2 regions of the Bradyrhizobium sp. th-b2 genome follow, and region 1 is predicted to be linked to the other one. Evidence: predicted binding sites of a transcription regulator. Region 1 holds the regulator's gene; the other holds the start of a gene.

What was found. The regulator LexA, encoded in region 1, represses DNA repair genes until DNA is damaged. The targets are predictions, from matches to a motif close to TGTTCNNNNTGTGTTCNG.
Region 2: K359_RS0136825 (PA0069 family radical SAM protein) is a predicted target of LexA. The motif match lies at 5,112-5,129, and genes of this name have one in related genera.

Annotation. Positions count from the first base shown of each region.
Region 1 is NZ_AUGA01000015.1:104,507-114,688, reverse strand. It holds gene K359_RS0119360 (NAD(P)-binding domain-containing protein) at 1-543, opposite strand, end outside; gene K359_RS0119355 (helix-turn-helix transcriptional regulator) at 591-908, opposite strand; gene K359_RS0119350 (helix-turn-helix transcriptional regulator) at 1,036-1,398, shown strand; gene K359_RS0119345 (MIP/aquaporin family protein) at 1,456-2,157, shown strand; gene arsC (arsenate reductase (glutaredoxin)) at 2,154-2,555, shown strand; gene K359_RS0119335 (hypothetical protein) at 2,584-2,892, shown strand; gene K359_RS64455 (GDCCVxC domain-containing (seleno)protein) at 3,020-3,244, opposite strand; gene K359_RS0119325 (cation transporter) at 3,249-3,533, opposite strand; gene K359_RS0119320 (mercuric transporter MerT family protein) at 3,548-3,934, opposite strand; gene K359_RS0119315 (helix-turn-helix domain-containing protein) at 3,983-4,432, shown strand; gene K359_RS0119300 (HAD family phosphatase) at 5,508-6,134, shown strand; gene glp (gephyrin-like molybdotransferase Glp) at 6,160-7,371, shown strand; gene lexA (transcriptional repressor LexA) at 7,605-8,309, shown strand; gene K359_RS0119285 (hypothetical protein) at 8,653-9,081, shown strand; gene K359_RS0119280 (hypothetical protein) at 9,244-9,471, shown strand; gene K359_RS0119275 (ComEC/Rec2 family competence protein) at 9,468-10,182, opposite strand, start outside.
Region 2 is NZ_AUGA01000048.1:49,453-59,634, reverse strand. It holds gene K359_RS0136850 (uracil-DNA glycosylase family protein) at 1-651, shown strand, start outside; gene K359_RS0136845 (glycosyltransferase family 39 protein) at 762-2,264, opposite strand; gene K359_RS0136840 (ribonuclease HII) at 2,517-3,275, opposite strand; gene K359_RS0136835 (VOC family protein) at 3,355-3,801, opposite strand; gene K359_RS0136825 (PA0069 family radical SAM protein) at 3,924-5,090, opposite strand; gene K359_RS0136820 (glycosyl transferase) at 5,254-5,823, shown strand; gene K359_RS0136815 (helix-turn-helix domain-containing GNAT family N-acetyltransferase) at 5,911-6,852, shown strand; gene moaB (molybdenum cofactor biosynthesis protein B) at 6,958-7,521, opposite strand; gene K359_RS0136805 (neutral zinc metallopeptidase) at 7,707-8,645, opposite strand; gene K359_RS0136795 (site-specific DNA-methyltransferase) at 9,025-10,158, shown strand.

The sequences.
Region 1 (10,182 bases):
TCCGTAGGTGATATTCCCTTGGGCCTCGCGCTCCCCGATCGCGGCAAGCCCGTTTGCACCGGCCGGGTTCGGCGACGCCCAGGTGCCGGAGCTGTCGATCACGGCGTCGGCGCGCAGCGTCTCCGGACCTCTGCCATTCTGATAGCGAATTTCGAACGGCGCCTTTTCGCGGTCCTTCGTCTTGGCCTTGTCAAAGCCGGCGCGCGACACCGCGGTGACACGGCTCGACGTCCGGATCACGTCCTTGAGCGGCGTCCGGGTCGCGAGCGGAATGAGATACTGATCGAGCAGTTCGCCGCCGGTCGGGTACACCTTGGGATCGGGCCGATTCCAGCCGACGTCGGCAAGCAGCCGCGCGGCGGCTTGATCCACATTGTATTCCCAGGGCGAGAACAGCTGAACATGCTGCCATTGCCGAACCGCATGGCCGGCCTCGGCTCCCGCCTCCAGCACCACCGGCGTCATGCCGCGCTCCATCACATGCGCCGCCGCCGCAAGGCCGACCGGACCCGCTCCGATGATCGCGACCGTCTTTGCTGGCATCTGCTCATCCCGTCTTTCTGGAATTATCGAATGACCCGACAAAAAAATCAGGCCGCCGTCTGCGCCGCGTTGCATTGCGATTCCTCGACGCAACACTCCGCCACGAGGAAATCCACCAAGGCTTGCATCGTGGCGTATTCGGCATGGCAGACCAGCGTGGTCCCCTCGCGCAGTTGCGAGATCAGGCCAACGGAGACCAGTGCCTTGACGTGATGCGACAGCGTCGACGCCGGAATCTTCAGCCGCTCCTGCAGGCGCCCCACCGGCATGCCGGCATGTCCAGCGCGGACAAGGGCTCGGTAAATCTTGAGCCGGGTCGGATTGCCCAGCGCTTCCAGGCGTGCAGCTGCGTCGTCGATCTTCATCCGCAAAACATGCGTCCTCGCCCGACCTCCGTCAATCGATATTTCTAGAATATTCGAAATATATGATGCAGCCGCTTGAGGCGAATCCCGCTTGACCTCCATGTGATATTTCCATAAATCTGGATATATGGAAACTGAAGAAGCAGTACTGGCTCTCGCCGCACTTTCGCAACCGACCCGGCTGGAGGCGTTTCGGGCGCTCGTCAAACACGAGCCCGAGGGACTCGCGGCCGGCGACCTCGCCCGCCTGCTGGAGGTGCCGCAAAACACCCTGTCGGCGCATTTGTCGATCCTCACCCGCGCACGCCTGGTCACCTCCGAAAGGCGAAGCCGATCGATCGTCTATCGCGCCAACCTCGACGAGTTTCGCAACGTCGCGGTGTTCCTGCTCCGCGATTGCTGTGACGGACGGCCGGAGATTTGCGCGCCGGTCGTCGAGAGCTTGCAGCCATGTTGCCCACCGCAGCGAAAGGAGCGGACGCGTGGCTGAGCAAGGCGCGATCGATTTCGCCGGCCGGGCAATTCATCCAGAGCCCAGGGCCGGCTGATGGACACGTTCGACCTTCCCCGGCGCCTTGCCGCCGAAGCGCTCGGCACCGGCATTCTCGTTGCGACCGTGGTCGGATCCGGCATCATGGCCGAAACTCTGACCAAGGATGTCGCTCTTGCGCTTCTCTGCAACACGTTGCCGACCGGGGCGATCCTCGTCGTCCTGATCACCGTGCTCGGTCCGATTTCCGGTGCCCATTTCAACCCGGCCGTTACGCTCGTCTTTACCGGCCGGCGCGAGTTGCCGGTGAACGAGGCCGTGCTCTACATCGCAGCGCAGATCGCAGGCGGCGCCGTCGGCACGATGGCGGCGCATCTGATGTTCGCTCATCCCTTGATCGACGTGTCGATGAAGGTCCGGACCGGCGGACCGCAGTGGTTTGCGGAAGCCGTGGCCGCCTTCGGCCTGGTCGCCACCATTCTGGCCGGTATCCGTTTTCAGCGCGCGGCCGTTCCCTGGCTGGTCGGGCTCTACATCACGGCCGCCTACTGGTTCACGGCATCGACGTCGTTCGCCAATCCCGCCGTTGCGATCGCACGCTCCCTCACCAACACGTTCGCCGGTATTCGCCCCATCGACCTTCCCGGGTTCATTCTCGCCGAGCTCTGCGGCGCGATGGCCGGCATGTTACTGATGAACTGGCTGCTCGGACGTCCCAAACTGTCCGGCCCCGTTGCCATTGCGGAGACACGACCATGACCGTCACGATCTATCACAACCCGGATTGCGGCACCTCGCGCAACACGCTCGCGATGATCCGCCAGAGTGGCACCGAGCCCGTCGTCATTGAATATCTCAAGACGCCGCCGGCGCGCGAAACACTCAAGGAGCTGATTGCCGCGATGGGAATCTCCGTGCGCGCCCTGCTGCGCGAAAAGGGAACGCCTCACAAGGAGTTCGGCCTGGACGATCCGAAATGGACGGACGACGAACTGCTCGATGTCATGCTGGCGCATCCCATTCTCATCAACCGGCCGATCGTGGTGACGTCGAAGGGTGTGCGGTTGTGCCGGCCGTCCGAGGCCGTCATCGATCTTCTGGACTCGCCGGTTGGACGGTTCGTGAAGGAAGACGGCGAAGTGGTCGCGGCGCGATGAAGTGACGATGCGGCCAATGGAGCGACCGATGCTTTGGACCGCGACCAACCTCTACATCCAGATCGTTGCCGGATTCATTGGCGCTCATCTCGTCGCCGCGGTGGTGCGCGACCACGCATTCGGGTTCTGGGGCCACAGCGCCGCGGGCCTGATCGCTGGTGCGCTGGGAGGTTACTTTCTGCAAAGCTATGCAGCGACCGTGGTGATGGGCAATGGCGCTCTCAACGAGTTGCGACCTGCCGACAACTTCTTCCTCCAGGCCGCTACGGGCGTCACGCTGGGCGGCATGGGTATGCTGGCCATCGGGATGCTGACGCACCGGCCCAAGAGCGATTGATCGGCTCTCATTCGACGAGCAGCCTCACGTGTGAAGCGGCGTGGCCGACACGGACGGACTTGACGCTGGTGTGCACACTGCCAAGCCAGTTGCTCGAGGTTTGGATCGGCGCGCTGGTCATCGCCTGTCACGCGCAGCAGGAGGCGGTACCCGGTTCGCCGGCACGCACGGCTTGAATGGGCGGACACGGCACCGAGCCGTAGGAACAGAACACGCAACAATCGCCCGACTTGGGCTTTAGCTTTGTGCCGCAGCCGGTGCATTCATAGAAGAACTGACAGGCGTCGGTCGGCATGATCTCCGTTTTCGCAACGGCGCAGTGCGGACAGGTGATCGTTGATTCAAGAAGCATCGGATCAGCCCTTGGGTGCGGACGGATAACCTGCCTTGGTGGTCGCCGTTGTGAGTTGGTTCACATCGGCTTTCGCATCATCATAAACAACCGTTGCGGTCTTGTCCTTGTAGGACACCGCAACCTTGGCAACGCCGGGAACGGCTTCAAGGCTTCCCTTGACGATGGATGGGCAGGCCGCGCAATCCATATTGTTCACGGCCAGGACAATCGTCTTGTCTGCGGCCATCACTGCCGGCGAAGCGATGATGCCGACGGCAAAAGCCGCGACGGCGACAAGCTTGTTCATGGGAAATTCTCCAGTCATGAGTCAAGAAAGAGAGGTGCGATGAAGTCGAGGCCGAGCGCGGCGACGACAAGGATCGTTGCGAGGATGAGGCTGGTTTTGACGATGCGGTTCGGCAGCGGGCGCGCGCAGGCCTCGCCATCGGCGCAGGCGCGCGTTGAGGATCGGCAGACCAGCCAATAGCCGTGCCCGAGGCACACGAGCGTGGCGGCGATGAAGTACGGCTGATAGGCGGCCAGCCGGGTGAAGTTCCCGATCCAGGCCCCGCTGACCCCGAGGCCAAACAGCGCAAGTGGCAGGATGCAGCAAGACGACGCCGCAAGCGCGCCAAGCAGGCCGCCCGCCGCGATTAGCCTTTGTCGCTGCCGATTGCCGGCAATGTGATCCGCCTGATTGCTCATCATGCGCTAAACCATGCATCCTGTAGTGACTACAGGATCAAGGGCTATTTCATGCGCGCCATCACGTCTTCGGGAGTCGGAAACATCTCGATCGGCGAGCTATCCGAGCTCAGCGGCGTGAACATCGAGACCATCCGCTATTATGAGCGGATCAAAATGCTGCCCGCGCGGTTCCGAACGGCGAGCGGTCGACGGGTCTACGGACCGGCCGAAAGACGGACATTGGTCTTCATCCGGCGATCCCGCGACCTCGGGTTCACACTTGAGGAGATTCGCGCCTTGCTGGCTCTGGGAGGGCCAGGACGCGCTCCGTGCGCCGACGTGCACAAGATCGCGAGCGCACATCTGGCGAACGTTCGTAAAAAACTCTCTGACCTCGTCAAGCTTGAATCCATCCTGGCGGAAACGGTTGCGCAATGCTCCGACGGCGCCACCCCCGACTGTCCGGTGCTTGATATTCTGGATGCCGGCCGGCCGACTAGCCAAATATCCGATGTCTGACGCACCGGTTGGACGCTCGTGAAGGAGGACGGTGGTCGAGGTGCGGTAGGCGACCTGGGGTCCCACGGCAGCCCAATTGCGAGGGGTCTTCACGGACTGCATCAGTGCTTCCAGGACAAGCCGAAAGTTCCTCGGAGGGAGCCGGAACGGACACGAACCCACGTTAGTTGAACAGAATGATTTTCGAAGATGGACCGTCATCACCGTGACCCGGAAAACCTTGCAGGCACGCTCCGAGCAAGCGCTCGTCGTCATCATTCTCAGCACCGGCGCGCTGATCGCCTATTTCGGCCTGGCGCTTTCGAGGATGTGAGAGGCTGGCTCCGAGGGTGCCTTGATGCGCCAAAGCCGGTGCCGCCCTGCCACTGAGTTGCCCGACGGCGCAAGCCCCTCGCGCAAAAATCTTTCTGTTTATCGGCACGCCCAACTCAGTGTATGAATCTCCCCGTCTCACCCGATCGAGGGGCGCTGCGCATCGTCACGGGTGTTGCGGTGAGATGCGGTGGACGCCGAGCGTGTGACTGACGAGAGCACGCGAAGCGGACGGGGAAGTCGTGTGGTCCTGACGCCCTAGCGGCCGGTGTCCCCAAGCAAAGCGCGAAAGCGTTTTGCGAAGGCGGTGACAAAAAAGCCCAGTCTCGCCGGGGAGAGCACGAAATAATCCGTAAGCCATCGCGCAGGGAAAGCCGGATTGCTCCGGTTACACCTGTGGTCCTACCCCCGAGCTTTCTACCTTTGCTCGGGGCCCATGGGTGCGATCGGCACCCGGCTTTCCCTGCGCCCTCTTCAAGGAGAGGGCGGAACGAGAAGCAAGGCTCGGACAAATCATGTCGCGAGAATGCGGGCGCATGCCCCACAGACCGTGCCACACATTCACCGTCGTCCCGGCGAAAGCCGGGACCCATAACCACAAAAGAATATTGTTGAGCGTCGCTGGAACGACGAGTCCCGTTCACTACAATTGCTGCGGCGTATGGGTCCCGGCCTTCGCCGGGACGACAGGGAAGTCGCATGCCTGCCGCACAAATCGGGGAGATTGCCGCCTGCCCGCAATTTTCGTACATGGTTTCACGCAATGACCTCGCAACTCTCTCCCACTTCCGTCGACGTGCTGCTGTTCGATATCGGCCGCGTCGTGCTCGATATCAGCCTCGACAAGGCGATGACGCACTGGGCACAGCATGCCGGTTGCGCGCCGGCCGACCTCGCCGGCCGTTTCGTCGTCGACGACAGTTACAAGCATCACGAGATCGGCCGGATCGACGACGCGACGTTCTTTACCAGCCTGCGCCGGTCACTCGGCGTCGAGCTCACCGACGCGCAATTCCTCGAGGGCTGGAATTCGATCTTCACCGGCGAGATGCCAGGCATCGCCCCCTTGCTCGCGGCCGCAGCCAGGCGAATGCCGCTCTACGCCTTCTCCAACACCAACCCGGCCCATGTCGCGCATTTCTCGGTCGCCTATGCCGAGTTGCTCAGCCACTTCCGGACCGTGTTCCTGTCCTCGAACATCGGCCTTCGGAAACCCGACGCCGCGGCCTACGATCATGTGATAGAAGCGATCGGCGTGCCGGCGTCGCGGATCCTGTTCTTCGACGATCTGGCTGCCAATATCGAAGGTGCGCGGGCGCGCGGCCTTCAAGCCATCCACGTGACATCGACGGATGACGTGGCAAGGGCGCTGACCGCACTTGGTATTTGACCATTTGCCTTGAGGAGTTTTGCGCGTGGCCCTGATGCCGGTTGCCGATGCCCTGTCCGCCGTTCTTGCCGGCGCCGAACCGCTGCCGGAGGAGATGGTCGCGCTCGATGCCGCCTACCACCGCACGCTGGCGCACGACCTCGCGGCGCGCCGCACCCAGCCGCCGGAGCCGATGTCGGCCATGGACGGCTACGCGGTGCGCGCCGCCGATGCGGCTCATCTCGAGGCCCGTCTCAAGGTGATCGGCGAAGTCGCCGCCGGCCGGCCGTTCGAGCGGACGCTCAGTGCCGGCGAAGCGGTGCGGATCTTCACCGGCGGCGTCATCCCCCATGGCGCCGACGCCGTCATCATCCAGGAAGACACCCGGCTCGACGGCGACCACATCTCGATCACGGAGGCTGCGAGCCCAGGACGGCACATCCGCCCGGCCGGCGTCGACTTCCGTGAGGGCGACCTGCTGCTGAACCGTGGCAGCCGCCTCTCCGACCGCGCGCTTTCGCTGGCGGCCGCCATGAACTATCCGGAACTCGCGGTGCGCCGCCGCCCGAAGGTCGCGGTGCTCGCCACCGGCGACGAGCTGGTGATGCCGGGCTCAAGGCCCGGCCCTGGCCAGATCGTCTATTCCAACGGCTATGCGCTGCGGGCACTGGCGCGCGCCGAAGGCGCCGAGACCGTCGATCTCGGGGTTGCCGCCGACACGGTGGCAGCGACCACCGCCGGCATCCGCCGGGCGCGCGAGACCGGCGCCGACATCCTGATCACCACCGGCGGCGCCTCGGTCGGCGACCACGATCTGGTCAAGCAGTCGCTGGAGGCCGAGGGCGTCGCGATGGCGTTCTGGCGGATCGCGATGCGGCCCGGCAAGCCGATGATGCACGGCCGGCTCGGGGCCATGCGGGTGATCGGCCTGCCCGGCAATCCGGTATCGTCCTATGTCTGCGCCTTCCTGTTTCTGGTGCCGTTGATTCGGGCTTTGAGCGGCCGGAACACGATCCATCATGTCCGCACGACCGCCCTGCTCGGCCGCGACCTCGCCGCCAACGACCAGCGCGAGGACTATCTGCGCGCGCGTCTCGAGGAGCGCGAGGACGGCGCGCCGATCGCGACTCCGGTGATGCAGCAGGATTCTTCGCTGCTCGGGAATCTCGCTGCGGCACGGGCACTTCTGGTGCGTCCGCCGTTCGCCCCCGCCGCCGCCAAGGGCAGTGAATGCGAGATCCTGATGCTGCCTGAGTGAGGTTTTCGCGGGCTAGCCGATTGCGCGCCGTCCTGATGCGTTCACCGGAAATTAAGTGGTTGCGGAACACATATCGAACATATAGTGTCCGTTCATGATTTGTTTCGAGTGCTGGTGTCTACAATCGGGAAGCCGCCAGGGAGCATTGCGCTCCCGAGATCAGGCCCCGTCTGAAGGCCCCAACTGAAGAGTCTCGGAATCGAACGACGCTACCAACCGGGGGAATACTCGAGATGCTCACGCGCAAACAGTACGAACTTCTGCGTTTCATCAATGAACGTCTGAAAGAGGCCGGCGTGCCGCCCTCCTTCGACGAGATGAAGGATGCGCTCGACCTGCGCTCGAAGTCCGGTATCCACCGCCTGATCACTGCGCTGGAGGAGCGCGGCTTCATCCGCCGCCTGCCCAACCGCGCCCGCGCCATCGAGGTCATCAAGCTGCCCGAGCTGTCGGCCGGCGGCGGCAACGGCCGCCGTGGCTTCACGCCAAGCGTCATCGAGGGCACCCTCGGCAAGCGCAGCAGCACGCCGCCGATCGCCGAGGACGACGGCAACCGTCCGGTCGCCGTCCCGGTGATGGGCCGGATCGCGGCCGGTACGCCGATCGAGGCGCTGCAGACCCGCAGCCACACCATCAGCGTGCCGCCCGACATGCTCGGCTCCGGCGAGCATTATGCGCTTGAGGTACGCGGCGACTCGATGGTCGACGCCGGCATCCTCGACGGCGATATGGCGCTGATCCAGCGCAACGACGTCGCCAACACCGGCGACATCGTGGTGGCGCTGATCGACGAGGAGGAAGCCACCCTGAAGCGCTTCCGCCGCCGCGGTGCATCGATCGCGCTCGAGCCGGCCAACACTGCCTATGAAGTGCGCATCCTGCCGCCGAACCGGGTCCGCATCCAGGGCAAGCTGATCGGGCTGTATCGCAAATACTGACGGCGGCGGAGCATGATCCGGAAAAGTGCGAAGCGGTTTTCCGAAAAGACCATGCTCGAACAGACATATGGAGCGGGATGACGATTTGAAGAAAAAGTCGTCCCGATCCAGGAACGAGCAACAGATCGGATCGTTCCTTGGAAGATAGCGCAGCGTGCGGACCAGCTTGGATGCGCCCCGATACCTCTCGCGCAGTGTAGCGCGTTTGTGATTGAGGCGTTCGACGGCCAGTCGTACAATCGCCCAGAAACGAGCAGACACTCGTTTGCTATCGTCCACTCTGGTAGAGGCCTGCGCCTCAGGGAGAGGCACGGGTCGCTACCTCGAAAAGAGGAGCCATCCGATGTGTGACTATAGTCTGCACGCCGTGGCATCGCGCCCCGCCATTGTCGGAGAGACGCTGATCACCACGACTTTCCGCGGCACGTCGACCCGCGGCTTTGCTTCGGAGAACGATCCCACTGTCGCGGTCTGCATGCTGCCGGGCACCGAGCTCGCTTTCGCCGAGAACGTTCGCTACGACAGCCGCTGGATCTGGACCAAGACGATGAATTTCCGCGTCGGCGTGTTCAACGAAGTCGAGCCCGACGTGCCCGATCGCCATCATGATGCGGTCGAATTCCCCGACGGCAGCCATGTTCTGGTAACCCAGCTCGTCGAGGGACAGCGCGTCAGCGTGCTGCAGTTGCCGGCACTGCATCCGCAGGTCGAGCACAAGCCGAAGGTTGTGGAGCGGCGCCCCTCCGCATTCGCGTCGCTGTTTTTGGGTTGAGCGCATCGTCGCCGCGGAATGAGCCATTCGGCGGCGGATGACCTTAAGCGATTTCGAGCGACCCCGGATTTCCGCTTCCGGGGCGCATGAGGAGATTTGCATCGGCGAGCGCCTTGGCGCATCATCGCGTACGGAAGACGTGCACTCACGGAAACCTGCGCAGTGGTCGACAAGGTCACATGGCAAAAGGCTGGACGCGTCACCGAGCCGGGCCGCTACTTGTTCCGGTTCGGCTGGCTGACAGTGACGGCCGATGATCTCAAGGTCTGGGAGCAGTTTCCCGAGGCCGTCTTCACCCTCGTCAAGAAGCCCGACGCCGGCCCCGATTCCGACGAGTACCATCTCGGCCTGTTCGAGCTGCCGACCGGCACCTCGCCCGGCAACGGCTAATCATCCCCCTGCAGGTCGGTCTCGGCCGGTGTCGCATCGACTGCGGGCCGCGGCGCGGCGGCGGGTGTACGGAGGACCGTCTCGCTCTCGCCGTCACCGGGAACCGCCGGCGACCACGGCCGGTCGATCCCGCCGGGCTTCACCGCATCGATGGCGTAGCCGTCCCTGTTTCGCCGTAGCACCAGCGCACCGTGGCGCCGCAGCCGCTCGGCATCGATCACCGAGGCCGCGCAGCCCTGCGGCGCCGGCCGCGCGGTGACGATCAGCGCCGCCCGCTCGCAATCGTCGGCCAGCGCCTCCGGCCGCATCGCCAGTGCGACGAAGGCACCGCCCGGACCCTGGGTCGCGCAGCCGCCCGGATCGCAGGAGACGCCCTCGCCGAGCGACGCATCGGCGGCGGTCCGCGCATCGGCATCCGCCGCCAGCCATTCCTTGACCAGGAAGGCATCCTTCGCGCTATGCATCAGATGCAGCCGCCCGTCGCCGCCGCGTACCGCGACGTTCCGGCCGTCGGCGGAAATCAGGACGTCAGGCAGCGGCACCCTCACCGCCCAGACTGTGGCCACTACCAGCAGCACCGCGCCGGACCAGCGCAGCGGCGTGCGCAGCAGTCCGAGCAGGATGATGCCCGCGCTTGCGACGATCAGCGGCCCGATGCCGAACGCCGCCATCCGCCCCACCGCGCCAGGCAGCGCGGCGACCCATTGCGTC
Region 2 (10,182 bases), on a different contig from region 1:
GCGATGCCTTCAGTTCCGCGCAGCGAAATCACCGTCGCGCCGGACGCCGCGATTGCCTCCGCACGCGAAGCCGCACGCACCGCACCGACGCTGGAAGTCTTGCGCGCGCTCATGGAGACATTCGACGGCTGCGCGCTGAAACACACCGCGACCCGGCTGGTGTTTGCCGACGGCAATCCCGAGGCGCGGGTGATGTTCGTCGGCGAGGCGCCGGGCCGCGACGAGGACATCGAGGGCCTGCCGTTCGTCGGCCGCTCAGGCAAACTGCTCGACCGCATGATCGCGGCGATCGGGCTCGACCGCAGCAAGGCCTACATCGCCAACGTCATTCCGTGGCGGCCGCCGGGCAACCGCACGCCGACGCCGCAGGAGACGCAGGTGTGCCTGCCCTTCATCCAGCGCCACATCGAGCTGGTGAATCCGGACGTGCTGGTGACGCTCGGCAATCCCTCGACGCAGGCGCTGCTCGGCACACGCGAGGGCATCATGCGCACGCGCGGCAAATGGATCGACTACGACACCGGCACCCGCACGATCCGCGCCGTCGCCACCTTCCATCCGGCCTATCTGCTGCGCTCGCCGTCCTACAAGCGGTTGTCCTGGCAGGATTTGCGCGCCATCGCGAAGGTGCTGCAGCCGGCGACGGCGTAACGGCGTCGCAACTTCGTAGGGTGGGTTAGCGCAGCGTAACCCACCGACTTGCTCACCGCGGAGAGAATGGTGGGTTACGCCTTCGGCTAACCCACCCTACAGAGCTCACACTACTTCGGCCGCACGATCGCCCAGCCGATCCGCAGCACCGGCTGCCGTCCATTGACCAGCCGGTCGAACGAGCGCGGCACTTCCGGCACCAGGCCGGGAAAGCGCTGCGCGAGTTCGGGCGGCGGCGTGCCGGCGGTGTCCTGCGCGCGCCAGACCACGACGCCGCCGGTCTCGTTGAACTTCGGGATCGACAGCCACGGCGTCCGCTGCGGCGCGGCGTCGAGCAGCAGATGCGGACGACGGCTGTTCATCGCAATCAGGCTGGCGATTTCAGGATCGCCGGCCACCGCGCGCAGCCGCTGGTTGGTGCGGCGCTCATAGCTGTCGTCGAAGAAGCGCCCCATCGCGGCTGCCGGCAACGAGGTCGGCACCTCGGTGGTGCTGGTCCAGGGCAGGAACAGCGCCGCCGCCAGCGCGACTGCGGCGGGCGCCGCGACGGCAAAAGCCCAGACCGAACGCAACACCCGTTGCCGCCGGAGCGGAATCAGATCGCCGGTCGCGACGACGACGGCGAGCCCCGACATCAGAAGCGCCACGCCGGCGCCGCCGAAGGCGCGATCGAGATCGAATAGGCCGGAGACGAAGCTGCCCGCGATCGCCGGCGCGAAGGCGAAGAAATAGACGAACTGCTGCGCCAGCGGACTGACCGACGGACGATAGATGATCGGCGCGTCCTCGGCCTCGCGGGCGAACCAGCGCGAATTGAGGATCGCCAGCAGCGCGATTGCGGCCGTCGCCACGATCAGCCCGCCGAGCACGACGCCCCAGTGCAGCGCGCGCGCCTTGAGATCTGCGAGCGCGGGCACGGCCGGCAGCGCCAGCACGTCAGCGCGGATCAGCCAGATCAGATAGGGCAGCGCCAGCACGATGATGACCAGCACCGCATAGAGCGGATCGACCGCCTTGAGCGTGCGCCGCCCGCGCTCGGTTGCAAGGGCGAAGCCGATCACGAGCAGGATCATGCCGAGGGCCGCCGGCGTCGTCAGCAGCAACAGGCCGCAATCGATCGACCAGGCGAACCAGGCGGCGCGCCGGTTCTGGCCGATCAATTGCCAGGAGTGCAGCAGCAGCAGCGCCCAGAGCGGACGCGCCAGGATCAGCGGGCCGAACTCGACGCTGGGTGAAGCGAACACCACGACCGTCATCGACAGCAGCACCGCCAGCACGCCCTGCGGGCCGCCGACGATGGCGCGCGCCAGCTGGTAGAACGCGATGAAGGTGGCGATCTCGCAGGCCTGCGCCAGAAGATAGACGCCGAGCACATGATTGCCGGCGGCACGGAAGGCGATGTCGGCGAGCCAGAACGCCAGCGGCGGCCCCATGTCGGTGCCGACCTGATATTCGCGGCCGAAGGCCAGGATGGCGGCGAGATTGCCGGGCGGGCTGCCGTAGAAGATCAGCGGCAGGAATAGCCAGATCGCGGCCTGCACCAGCACCACGACCCACACCACCAGGCGCGGCCGGGCGCGGATCAGTTCGACAACCAGGGAGGTAAACCGCATGAAACGCCTGAAATGCCCCAGCCACCCGTCAGCGGCGCCATCTGATCCCGGTGGTTTTGATAAACGGCGGCGGCGATGGAGGCAACGGTGTACGGTGTGGCTACACCGCAAAGTCACCTCCCCTGTCATCACCCACGAAGGCGGGTCATCCAGTACGCCGCGGCCTCTCAATCGAAAACGGCTGGCTCTGGAATACTGGATCGCCCGGTCGAGCCGGGCGATGACACCGTTGGATGGGCTGGCGCAGTTGCGCTACGCCGCCGCGGATTCGGCGGCTTCGCTTTCCTCGTCCACCGTGAACAGGTCGGGCTCGGCCGGGACCGGAAAATGCTTCAGCCGCGCGGCGACGACGGGGGCGAAGAAGCTGCGGTGATGGGTGGTGGGCCCGAGCCGGTCCAGCGCCTCGAGGTGCTCGGGCACGCCATAGCCCTTGTGCTGCTCGAACCCGTAGCCGGGACAGTCCAGCGCCAGCGCGCACATCAGGCGGTCGCGCGTCACCTTGGCGATGATCGAGGCTGCCGCGATCGAGGCCACGATGCCGTCGCCGCCGATCACGGCGTCGCAGTCGCAGGGCGTGGCGAGCTTGTCGCGGCCGTCGACGAAGACATGCTTCGGCATTTCCGGCAGCGCATGCACCGCGCGCGCCAGCGCCCACAGCGAGGCGCGCAGGATGTTGTCGCGGTCGATTCGCGCCGGCGACGCCACCGCGACCGAGAACGCTGATGTGGCGCAAATCTCCTCGAACAGTTCCTCGCGGCGCTCGGCGGTCAGCCGCTTCGAATCGTCGAGGCCTTTGGGAATGCGATTGGGGTCCAGCACCACGGCGGCGGCGACCACGGGACCTGCCAGCGGGCCCCGCCCGGCCTCGTCGCAGCCGGCGACCGGCCAGACGCCGCGCTTGATCAGCGCCCGCTCGCGCCGGAAGCTCGGCCGCGTCACGATACGCTTCTCCGGCTTGGCTGACTTGGCCAGCGCCTTCTTCGACGTGCTCTTGGACTTGTCCCGAATCATGCGGGGATGGTGATCAAGCCAGCCCCGCGGCGCAACCGGGAACCAGCCGCCCTTCCCCGCAATTCAATCCGGCCGGCTTTTAGTCGGGAATCGACACGCGCCTGTTATCGAGCACCTCAAACCCCGGCGCGCGCACCACTTCCCAGGCGTGGCCGTCGGGATCGGCGAAATAGCCGCAGTAGCCGCCATAACTGGTGGGCTGCGCGGGGTTCAGCAATTTGCCGCCCTTCGACAGCGCGAACGCCATCACACAATCGACCTCGGCATCGTCGTTGCAGTTCCAGGCGATCGCAACGCCGCGGAACGCTGAAGGCCGCGGCTGATCGGGCAGGGCGGCATCGGCGGCGAGCAGATGCCACGGGAACAGCCCGAGCACAGTGCCGCCGGTGTCGAAGAAGGCGACCTCCTCGCCGGTCCCGCGCATCTTCCTGGTGAAGCCGAGCGATTCATAGAAGGCGATGCTGGCGCGCATGTCGCTGACGCCGAGCGTGAGGACGGTGAAGCGTGGGGTCGGGGCGTTACTCATTGTTGCACTCACTCTTTTGACGTCATCATAGCCCGGATGGAGCGAAGCGTAATCCGGGACCTCTATCCGCGGGCAACGATTTCCCGGATTGCGCTGCGCTTCATCCGGGCTACGGACCTCATCTAGAACAAGCTCAACTGCTCGCCGTTGCGCTTCGGCTTGGCAAAATGATCGGTGGTCAGCTTGGTGCGCCGCTTGTTGAGGCCGAGTTTCTCGCAAGCGATCTCGAAGCGGCGGCCGATCATCCAGGCCATCGGGCCGGTGCCCTTCATCCGCGTGCCCCATTGCGAGTCGTAATCGCGGCCGCCGCGCATGTCGCGGATCAGCGTGAAGACGTGGCGGTAGCGGTCGGGATAGTTCGCCATCAGCCATTCGCGAAAGAGATCGCGGACCTCGAGCGGCAGCCGCAGCAGCACGTAGCTCGCCTCCTTGGCGCCGGCATGCACGGCGGCATCGAGGATGCGCTCGATCTCGGAATCGTTCAGCGCCGGGATCACGGGCGCGATCATCGCCGTGGTCGGGATGCCGGCGTCAGCCAGCCGCTTGATCGCCTCGAGCCGCTTCGGCGGCGTCGATGCGCGCGGCTCCATGGTGCGGGCGAGTTTCGGGTCGAGCGTCGTCACCGAGAGCGCGACCTTGGCGAGATTGCGCTTGGCCATCCGCGCCAGAATATCGATATCGCGGGTCACCAGCGCCGACTTGGTCACGATGCCGACCGGATGCCCGGCGCGCTCCAAGACCTCGAGAATGCCGCGCATGATCTTCCGCTCGCGCTCGATCGGCTGATACGGATCGGTGTTGGTGCCGATCGCGATCATCCGCGCCTCATAGTCGGGCGCCGCCAGCTCCTTCTCGAGCAGTGCGGGCGCGTCCGGCTTGGCGAACAGTTTGGATTCGAAGTCGAGCCCCGGCGACAGGCCGAGATAGGCGTGGGTCGGCCGCGCGAAGCAATAGACGCAGCCGTGCTCGCAGCCGCGATAGGGATTGATCGAACGGTCGAAGCCGATGTCGGGCGAGTCGTTGCGGGTGATCACCTTGCGCGAGGTGTCGAGCGCCACACTGGTCTGGAACGGCGGCAGGTCGTCGAGGCTCTGCCAGCCGTCGTCGAAGGCTGTCCGCGCCTCGGCCTCGTAGCGGCCGCTGGCGTTGGACTGCGCGCCACGGCCGCGCCGCCGCTCGCGCTCGATCGCGACCGCAAGCTCGGGAAAAGGGGTGGGTGCACCCGCCGGGTTATCGGAGGGCGCCGTTACCGGCGGGTGCTTGAGGGCATGAGAGGATGCTCGGCTCATGCTGTGAAGCTAACACAGCTTGAGAACAAATCAAGAACATCGCTTGAGAAAATCCACAAAGTGATGGCGCAAAATTCTGCAGGCGAAAAGGCTGCTTTGAATATGACAAGGTGATAACACGGCCGGAGTTTTTCAACCGTTTGAGCCATCGAAGCCTCGAATCATGCTGAGCGTGATCATTCCAACCGACGGCGTCGAGCGCACCGCGGTCGCGACATTGGCGGCGCTGGTGCCGGGCGCAGCCGCGGGCGTCATCCGCGAAGTGCTGCTGGTCGACCGCACCAACAGCGACGTGATGGAGCGGGTTGCCGACATCGCCGGCTGCGGTTTCCTGCGCTTCGAGGGCACGCGCGCCGCGGCACTTGCCGCCGGTGCAAAGCAGGCCCGTTCGCCCTGGCTGATGTTCCTGCATCCGGGCGCAGTGCTCGACGCCGGCTGGATCGAGGAGACCACCCAGTTCATCCAGATGGTGGCGGCAAGCGGCAAGGACCGCGCCGGCATCTTCCGCTACGCCCGCGCGCCCTATACCGACCCCGGCCTGCGCGACGGCATCAAATTCGTCGCCCGGATGATCGTGGGCCCTTCGGCCGAACAGGGCCTCCTGATCGCGCGCGACCATTACGAGCGGATCGGCGGCTATCGGCCCGACGCGCGTCGCTCCGAGGCGCGGCTGCTGCGCCGGCTCGGCCGCTCCTCCCGCACCATGCTGCGCAGCCGGATCATGGTGGCGTAGGGTTTCCGACCCGCGACGACGCTTCGAGATGCCCTGAAATGCACATCGGCCTTGCCATTTATTTGATTCCGTCAAATAATATGTTTGATGAAATCAAGTTCGTATGACACGACGCTCGAGAGCCAGGTCGCCGCGATCCGCGGCTTCAGCCGGTTCTACACCCGCAAGCTCGGCATCATCGAGCCGAAGCTGCTGGATTCGCCGTTCACGCTGCAGGAAGCGCGGATCATCTACGAGTTCGCGCATCGCGAGAACTGCACCGCGACCGATCTGGTGCGCGAGCTCGACCTCGATGCCGGCTTCGTCAGCCGCACGCTACAGGCGCTGCAGCGCCGCCAGATCGTGACGCGCAAGCCGTCGAAGGCCGACAAGCGCGTCAATGAGGTGGCGCTGACCGCCAAGGGCCGCACTGCTGCCGCTGATCTCGACCGCCGCTCGCGCAGCGAGGTCGGGGCGCTGCTGAAGCAGATGGACGGCGATCGCCGCGCCGCGGTGGTGCGCGCGATGGGCACGATCGAACAGTCGCTGGAGCCGCCGACGGAGAAGCCGACCGGCTTCCTGCTGCGCAGCCACCGCGTCGGCGATATCGGCTGGGTGATCTCGCGACAGGGACGCGCCTACGCGGAGGAATATGGCTGGGACATCAGCTACGAGGCCTTGGTGGCCGAGATCTGCGCGCAATTCCTGCGATCGTTCGATCCGGCCCGCGAGCATTGCTGGGTCGCCGAGGTCGACGGCGAGCCGGTCGGCTCGATCTTCCTGGTCAAGGGCGGCGACGGCCTCGCCAAGCTGCGGCTGCTGCTGGTGGAAGAAAAGGCGCGCGGGCTCGGCGTCGGCCGTGCGCTGGTCGAGCAATGCATCCGCTCCGCACGCGAGATGGGCTACACAAGGATGACGCTGTGGACCCAGAGCATCCTGCTCGCCGCGCGCGGCATCTACGCCCGCGCCGGCTTCCGCAAGGTGAAAGAAGAGAAGCACCACAGCTTTGGCGTCGACCTGGTCGGGGAGACCTGGGAGCTGGATTTGTGACCCTGTCATTCCGGGGCATCGCGTCAGCGATGAACCCGGAATCTCGAAGATGCGGCGCGAGATTCCGGGTTCGTGCTTCGCACGCCCCGGAATGACGGGAGACGACTACGCGCTCGCCCCTTTCGCCTTCGGACGGCGCAGATGCTCGTCCAGCCGCGGCATGATCTCGACGAAATTGCAGGGCCGCGTGCGGTAGTCGAGCTGCGCGGCCAGAATGCCGTCCCAGCCGTCACGGCAGGCGCCGGGCGATCCGGGCAGGCAGAAGATGAAGGTCGCGCCTGCCACGCCGGCGGTGGCGCGGCTCTGGATCGTCGACACGCCGATCTTGGCGTGGCTCAGCATGTGGAAGGCGATCGAGAAGCCGTCCATCCGCTTCTCGAACAGCGGCTCGACCGCCTCCGGCGTCACGTCGCGGCCGGTGAAGCCGGTGCCGCCGGTGGTGATGACGGCATCGACGCCGTCATCCGCGATCCAGCGCCGGATCACCGCCCTGATCGCCTCGACATCATCGGTGACGATCTCGCGCGCCGCGAGCTTGTGGCCGGCCGCGGTCAGACGATCGGCGAGCGTGGTGCCCGACTTGTCATCCGCCAACGTGCGGCTGTCGGAAATCGTCAGCACCGCGATGTTGAGCGGGATGAATGATTTGGATTCGTCGAGTGAGGACATTTACACCTCTTTCCCATCCCGCTGACGTCATTCTGAGGTGCGCGCCTTGCGGTGCACTTGCACCGCTGGGCGAGCCTCGAAGGATGGGCCACGGGCTCCGTCAGCCTTCGAGGCTCGCCAAGAGGCGAGCACCTCCCGACTGAGCGCATTCGCGCTCATCCGGGGATGACGCTACCGGCATACGCCTACAAGCTACCGCCGAACGTGTTGCAGGCCTGCACGGTGCCCTGCTGGTAGCCCCTCATGAACCACTCCTTGCGCTGCGCAGCGGAGCCGTGGGTGAAGGAATCAGGCACCACCCTGCCCGTCGCCTGCCGCTGCAGCGTGTCGTCGCCGATCGCATTTGCAGTGGTCAGCGCGGCGTCGATGTCGCCGGCCTCGAGGAAGCCCGGCCGCTTCTTCTCCTCGCGATTGACCCAGACGCCGGAGAGACAATCGGCCTGCAGCTCGACCTTGACCTGCAGCGCGTTGGCCTCGGCCTTGCTGCCGGCCTGCTGCTGCAGCCGGTTCACGCGCGGGATGATGCCGAGCAGGTTCTGGATGTGGTGGCCGGCCTCGTGCGCGATGATATAGGCCGCGGTGAACTTGCAGGCGTTGCCCGAGCAGCCGCGGAAGCGGGTCTCGACCTCGCGGAAGAAGCCGGTGTCGAGGAAGATGGTCTTGTCCGGCGGGCAGTAGAACGGCCCCATCGCCGACTGCGCCATGCCGCAGCGGCCGCCATTGGTGGCATTGCGGAACAGCACGATCTTCGGACCGGTGTAGGTCTGGCCCGAGGCCTGGAAGATCTCGCTCCAGCGATCGTCGATTTCACCCAAGATGCCGGCGATCATGCTGCCCATCTCGTCGGTCGGCGCGCCACGCTTGGTCTGCGCGCCCGACGACTGCCGGTCGGTCTGATAGGTCGGCGCCTGGCCGCCGCCGGTGAGAATCTCGGCGCCGCCGATCAGGATGCGCGGATCGATGCCGAAGGCATAGCCGAGCAGGCCGAGCACGATGACAGTTCCGATGCCGAGCCCGCCGCCGCCCATCGGAATCCCGAAGCCGCCACCACCGCCGCCGCCTCCTCCGCTATCGTCGCGACGGTCTTCGATGTCATCGCTGCGGCGGAAATCATCGTAGCGCATGGCGGTTTCCCTTTATCCAGTCGGCGCCCCAATGCGGGACACTCCAACCTAAAATTTCCATTCTGTTAATCAATATCCTGCCCGGCAAAAATTGCCTAGTCCAAGACGCACATCGTTTGCAGTGCGAATGGCCGCAAGCAGCGGGCAATTTACCGGTCGAATCGTGCCGGTTTGATGATCCGCAAAATTTTTCGCAGAACGCGCTGATGTTGCAGCACAACGCTGATGACACTGCGCCACAGCGTTCGAAAGATGCTGCAATCTTTTGCATGAAGATTTCCAATTAAGTCGATTTTTACTTTGCCGGCTCAATGTGGCGCCAGTCGGTTGTTTAGTCCCGCGTCGCCGACAGCGTCGCCTGAGTCAGAGTTCTTGAGTCATGGTAGTGTCGCGTCGCGGGGCGTCTGCAAGGGCGCCCCGCACTAAATTTGAGAATGCCCCGTCGAGCCGAATCGTCATTGGCGATTGCGTCGCCGAATTGTCGAAGCTGCCGTCCGGCTCGGTCGATCTGGTGTTCGCAGATCCTCCCTACAATCTGCAGCTCAAGGGCGATCTCAAGCGCCCCGACGAGTCGCATGTCGATGCCGTCAACGACGACTGGGACAAGTTCTCGTCGTTCGCCGCCTATGACGATTTCACCCGCGCCTGGCTCCTGGCCTGCCGCCGCGTGATGAAGCCGTCGGCGACGCTGTGGGTGATCGGCTCCTATCACAACATCTTCCGCGTCGGCGCCATCATGCAGGACCTCGGCTTCTGGCTGCTGAACGACATCGTGTGGCGCAAGTCCAATCCGATGCCGAACTTCCGCGGCCGCCGCTTCACCAACGCGCACGAGACCATGATCTGGGCCGCGCGCGACGAGAAGGCCAAGGGCTACACCTTCAACTATGAAGCACTGAAGGCGTCCAACGAGGACGTGCAGGCGCGCTCCGACTGGCTGATCCCGCTGTGTACCGGCGAGGAGCGCCTCAAGGGCGATGACGGCAAGAAGGTTCACCCGACGCAGAAGCCGGAGCAGCTGCTTGCCCGCGTGCTGCTGTCGTCGTCGAAGCCCGGCGACCTCGTGATCGATCCGTTCAACGGCACCGGCACCACCGGCGCCGTCGCCAAGCGGCTCGGCCGCAGCTATATCGGCTTCGAGCGCGACAAGACCTATGCGGCCGCAGCCGAGGCGCGGATCGCCGCGATCGAGCCGCTGCCGGAAGCGACGCTGGCGCCGTTCATGACCGCGCGCGAGGCGCCCCGCGTCGCGTTCTCCGAACTGATCGAGCGCGGCATGATCGTGCCCGGTGCCAGGCTGGTCGATGCCAAGAAGCGCCACGGCGCACTGGTGCGCGCCGATGGCGCCATCATGCTCGGCGACAAGGTCGGCTCGATCCACCGCATCGGCGCGGTGGCGCAGGGCTCCGGCGCCTGCAATGGCTGGACCTTCTGGCACGTCGAGACCAAGACCGGCCTGCGGCTGATCGACGAGCTGCGCGCCGAGATCCGCTCCGGGATGGCTGCGGGCTGAGCGGGCACGCGACCCTTCCGCGAT